DNA from 2 places in the Acetanaerobacterium sp. MSJ-12 genome. Region 1 is predicted to be linked to the other one. Evidence: predicted binding sites of a transcription regulator. Region 1 holds the regulator's gene; the other holds the start of a gene.
The links. Region 1 encodes LexA, which represses DNA repair genes until DNA is damaged. Its sites were predicted from a motif close to CNAACANNTGTTNG; they were not measured.
Positions count from the first base shown of each region.

Region 2: a site for LexA is predicted at 2,083-2,096, ahead of uvrB (excinuclease ABC subunit UvrB). Genes of this name have one in related genera too.

Region 1 covers NZ_JAHLPK010000010.1:4,423-7,327, reverse strand. The annotation lists gene lexA (transcriptional repressor LexA) at 836-1,405, opposite strand; gene KQI11_RS10910 (hypothetical protein) at 1,646-2,413, opposite strand; gene KQI11_RS10905 (peptidylprolyl isomerase) at 2,757-2,905, shown strand, end outside.
Region 2 covers NZ_JAHLPK010000003.1:314,287-317,191, forward strand. The annotation lists gene uvrB (excinuclease ABC subunit UvrB) at 1-1,882, opposite strand, end outside; gene KQI11_RS05225 (ABC transporter substrate-binding protein) at 2,275-2,905, opposite strand, start outside.

The DNA of each region.
Region 1 (2,905 bases):
TAGGGGCCATACCGCCCCCCCGGCAGCCGGTGAGGGGAAAGGGTCGACACCTTTCCCCCGCAATTGCCCGCTGCCAGAACCCGCCGGGAAAAGGGCTCTTTCCCCACCGCCGGCATGGGGTGGAAAGGAGGGGCACGGGGGAAAAAGGCCGACCTCTCCCCGCAGTGGAGTGCGGAGAGGCAGCGCGGACAGCGCGCAGGGGCAAAATCCCCAAAAAAGAAAGCACAGCCCCCGAAATGTAGAGGCCAGCGCGGCTTTCTCCCATCTCAGTCCAAGTCTACTCTCTTCCGACGGCCAGCGAGAGCGATAGGGGGGAAAAGCTTCCCTTCTCTCTCGATTGTCTGCAGCCAGGGTCCAACATGGGAAAAGGCCTTTCCTCTCTGCCGGCACAGTACGGCTGTAGGGGAAACGCGATCCTCTCCCCGCAGCGAAGCGCGAGGAGGCGGCATCGACGCCGCGCAGGGGCAAAGGACAAAGCCTGTGGAAAGAGAAGTGCAACATCCCCCCAAGATACCGAGGGCGGCGTGCCTTTCCCCATCTCAGCACGGGCCCGCTCTCTCCCGACAGCCGCCAGAGGTGATGGGGCCCTTCACCCCGTGCTTGCCTGTGGTCAGCGCTCGCCGGGGAAAAAGTCCCTCCCTTTCCCCGTTACCGGTACAGGACAGGGCAGCCTGAGGGGGAGAGCAAAGAGCACCCTCTCCCCGCAGCAAAGCACAAGAAGACGGCGCTGTCCGGCGCGCAGGCAAAGCCCGTAACAAAAGGGCAGACAACGCACTAAAAATGCAGAGGCCACCCCAGCAACAAACTGGGGCAGCCTCTCCTCTGTCAACTTTCTTCAGTAATTGCGGATGAGCCGCACCACCCGGCCCAGGATGGCCACAGTGTCGGGGTAGATGGGGGACAGGCGGTCATTTTCGGGCTGCAGGCGGACGCGGCCGCCCGGCTCCCGATAAAAGCGCTTGACGGTGGCCTCGTCCTCGATCAGGGCCACCACGATCTCCCCGTCGCGGGCTTCAGGGGTCTGCTGCACCAGAATGATGTCCCCCTCGAAGATGCCGGCGCCAATCATGCTGTCTCCCTTGACCCGCAGGGCAAAGAGCCCTTCGCCCCGCAGGTCGCTGACGATATAGTCCTCTATATCCTGCTGGGCCAGGATGGGGGTGCCAGCCGCCACTGTGCCCAGCAGAGGGATGGCGGCGGTGTGCCGCCCAGTGATGCGGATGCCCCGGTTTGAGCCGTGAACCACCTCGATCTCGCCGTCCTCCTCGAGCATCTTCAGGTACTTGTGGGCGGTGCAGGTCGATTTGAAGCCCATGGCCGCACAGATTTCCCGCACCGAGGGGGGGATGCCCTCCCCCACCTGGCGGTACAAAAATTCCAGCAGCTCCCGCTTTTTTCGCTCCACCTTTTCCACGTCTCTCACCTCTCTCTAAAGTTCAAATGATCACTCAGGTTTTTTCACCTTTTATTAACATATCATTCACAACAAATTGGGCTTCAGGGCTATAATAAGAACAAGCCTAAAGACAATGCCGCAAATGTTTTTAGGACTGCACTATCCTCCTCAAAAGCACCCCTCAGGCTTTTGAATGCCGCCGCCCGCAAGGTTGGCGGCATTTTTTCGCTTTCCGCCCGGCAGCCGCCGCTATTTGAGGTAGATGGTGTGCCTGCGCTTTCTCTTTTTAAAGAGGACGCGCAGGGCGATCGCCCCGCCGGCCGCCACCGCCAGAATGCCGATGAGAACGGCCGGAGACTGCCAGTTGGCAAACCAGTCGTCCCCCTTGGGCTCGGTGGGCAGGCGGTTGGGGGTGCCCGGTATCTGCGGGTTTTGGATCCCCCCGGCCGCCCGGTCGTAGATGAGGTAGTCCTGCCCCTTGTAGGTCAGGGCGACCCGCCCGTCGTCCCCCTCAAAGGCAAACTCGCAAAAGACCCCGCGGGAGTTGACAAAGAAGGTCACCGCCGCCGTCTCGGCGTTCTCCTCCCCTGCGAGGGTGGAGGCCTGGACCGGCAGGGCGGTGCTGTCCAGCCGGTAGGCGCCGTTGTCCAGGACAAAGCCGCCCCACATCTTCTTTTTTAAAGAGAGGATGGCCGCGTCCCCCGGCTGCAGGTCCCGCAAGGCCTCTCCCCTCTCCACCTTGATTTCGCGGCGGACCTCACTGGAGGGCAGGGGGCTGCTCCCGCCGCCGATGGAGGAGGAGCTCTTGGGGATCTCGCTGATGGAAAAGGTGATGCTCCCCTCCCCCACCGAGGTGACCGTTCCCACCGCCAACAGGTCCTGCCCGTTGTGGGTGAAGCGGTAGAGGGCGTCAGCTGCCTGCGCGGGCAGGGCCAAAGCCAAAGAGCCCAACAGCGCAAGCAGCACTGGAACGAGAGCAAAACGCCGCGAGCGGCTGGTCGATTTGTAATGCGTCATGAAAAGTCCTTTCCCCCGGCCAGAGAGCCGGTGGTCTTGGTGCAATATTTACAAATAGTATACCAAAAACTTTGTTCTCTTGCAATTGCCCTTTGGGTGTGGAAAACTTTCGCAATTCTCGCAGCGACAATTCCCATGGCACCGGTGTTTTCAACATCGAATTCCACAGCTGTGGAAAACTCACCCATCAGAATTCCACAGAATTGGATATTACTCGGGGTTTATCCGCTTTTTTTGCAGATTGACGCTCATTTCGCAAAGGATTTTCGCACTTTTCACACAGTCTACACATTGGTTGGGTAAGCTAAAGGCGTACCCAACCACAGAGTAAAGGAGAAACCACATGCATCTTTCCCAGCATTTTCAGCGCGTCGCCGCCGTCGGCGCCGCCTCTCTACTGACCCTTGCCGCCCTGACCGGCTGCGGGGCCAAAAACTCCCCTCTCGTGGTGGACGGCAAGGGCGTCTCCATGCCGGTGGTCATGACCATCGA
Region 2 (2,905 bases), on a different contig from region 1:
TCAGCTTGTTGATCATCTCGGCCTTCTTTTCCCGGCTGAGGCGCTTGTACTTCTTGACGTCGTCGGTGTCCTTCTTGGAGATTTCGATGACGTCCCGCACCGCCTTGATGATGGTCTTGGGGACGATGCCGTGGGCCTCGTTGTAGGCCTGCTGAATGGCGCGGCGGCGCTCGGTCTCGCGGATGGCCGCCTCCATCGAGCGGGTGACCACGTCGGCGTACATGATGACCTGGCCGCCGGCGTTGCGGGCGGCGCGGCCGATGGTCTGCACCAGGGAGGTCTCGCTGCGCAGGAAGCCCTCCTTGTCGGCGTCGAGGATGGCCACCAGGGAGACCTCGGGGATGTCCAGCCCCTCCCGCAGCAGGTTGATGCCCACCAGCACGTCGAACTCGCCCAGCCGCAGGTCGCGGATGATCTCCATGCGCTCGATGGTCTCGGTGCCGTGGTGCATGTACCGCACCCGCACCCCCATGTTCTCCAGGTAGGCCGTCAGGTCCTCGGCCATCTTCTTGGTGAGGGTGGTCACCATCACCCGCTCCTTGCGGGCGGTGCGCTTTTGGATCTCGGTGTAGAGGTCGTCAATCTGCCCCTCGATGGGCTTGACGATCACCTCGGGGTCGGTGAGGCCGGTGGGGCGGATCACCTGCTCCACGATCTGGGTGCTCTTCTCCCGCTCAAAGTCGCCGGGGGTGGCCGAGACGAAGACCGCCTGGTTGATCTTGCCGTAGAACTCGTCGAAATTCAGGGGGCGGTTGTCAAAGGCCGAGGGGAGGCGGAAGCCGTAGTCCACCAGGTTTTTCTTGCGGGCGTAGTCGCCGGCGAACATCCCCCGCACCTGGGGCAGGGTCACGTGGGACTCGTCCACAAAGAGGAGGAAGTCGTCGGGAAAGTAGTCGATGAGGGTGTTGGGGGTGCTGCCCGGCGCCCGGCCGGAGAGGGTGCGGGAGTAGTTCTCGATCCCCTTGCAAAAGCCGATCTCCTGCAGCATCTCGATGTCGTACATGGTGCGCTGCTCGATGCGCTGGGCCTCCAGCAGCTTGTCGTGGGACTTGAAGTACTGGATGCGCTCGCGCAGCTCGTCCTGAATGTCGGTGATGGCCCGCTGCATCTTCTCCTTGGGGACGATGTAGTGGCTGGCCGGGTAGATGGCGATGTGGCCCAGCACATTCTTGCTCTCCCCCGTCAAGGGGTTGATTTCGGAGATGCGGTCCACCTCGTCGCCAAAGAACTCGATGCGCACCGCCGTCTCGGTGGAGTAGGCGGGGTAGACCTCCACCACGTCCCCCCGCACCCGGAATTTATTGCGGGTGAAGTTGACGTCGTTGCGCTCGTACTGCAGGTCCACCAACTGCTTGACCACGTCGTCCCGGCTCCTCTCCATCCCCGGGCGCAGGGAGATGACCATGGTCCGGTAGTCGATGGGGTCGCCCAGGGAGTAGATGCAGGAGACGCTGGCCACCAGGATGACGTCCCGCCGCTCCGAGAGGGCGGCAGTGGCCGAGTGGCGCATCTTCTCGATTTCCTCGTTGATGGAGGAGTCCTTTTCGATGTAGGTGTCGGTGGAGGCCACGTACGCCTCGGGCTGGTAGTAGTCGTAGTAGGAGACGAAGTACTCCACCGCGTTTTCGGGGAAGAACTCCCGAAACTCCGAACAGAGCTGGGCGGCCAGGGTCTTGTTGTGGGCCAGCACCAGGGTGGGCCGGTTGACCTGGGCGATGACGTTGGCCATGGTGAAGGTCTTGCCCGAGCCGGTGACCCCCAGCAGGGTCTGCTCCTTGTCCCCCCGCTCGATCCCCTCCACCAGCTGGGCGATGGCCTGGGGCTGATCGCCGGTGGGCTGATAGGGGGAGACCAGCTTGAAAGACCCGTTCGTATTTCCCATTTCTGCACCTCCCTGCCGCCCCCGCCGGGCGGGGACGAGATAAACCAGACAAACACTAAAAATCTCAAAAAACAGACAATATAAGACGTGTGTGACCGCCCTTGTCCCCCCTTTTTTCCTCGGGCGGGCAAAGGCGCACACACAAGAACTCGAGTCTATATTATAGCACAGCGGCCCCCTCTTTAAAAGGTTCACAAGGAAAAACATTTGTTTGTAAGAAATTGAAATTTATATCTATTTTTGCCAAATCGCCGCGGGAAATGCAGGGGCGCCGACCACTGCACAGCAGGGGGCAAGAGGGCGCGGGACTTCGGAAGCAGCCTTCCCCTATTTTCCCACGCAAAAAGCCGGAGAGAGGCTGGACAGGATCGTCCAAGCCCTCCCCGGCCCCCCTACTCGTCCCCGTACTTTCCAATCTGTTCGAGCTGGATGGCGTTGTACTTCTCCGCCGCCTCCTGGGCAGAGAGACCGTCGATCATCTCTAGGCAGAGGGTGCGGGTGGTGTCCCAATAGGTGAAGTGCAGGTTCATGTCCTCAATGGGGATCTGCCCCTCCCGGTTGACCAGGGGCAGCAGTCTTTGCATGTGCTCAGCGCCCAGCGGCACCCCCTCTTGACCCTCCCGCGACGGCAGGGAGCCGTCCCCGTTTGTCAACAGCTCCGCGGCGGTGGCGTCTGTTATATACTCCGCCACCTCCAGCGCCTCCTCCAGGTGTTCGCTGTTGGCATTGACACAGAGGCGGTCGGCAATGGAGGGCAGACAGACTGTCCCCTCCGGGAGAGCGGGCACCCCCTGCACCAAATAGGGCATCCCCTCCCCCTCGTCGACAAAGTACTTCTCCACCCCGCTGCTGAAAAAGGCAAAGGCGACCTTCTGGTTTTGAAAATCCTGCAGGTCGGTGGTGCGGGCCGGAACGCTGTCCACCCCTTCCCGGGTCAGGTCGTCCCCGTAATAGCCCTGGTCCAGGAACTCCTCGAACATCTGAAAGCCCTCTAACATGTAGTCGCCGATGGGGACGCTCCCG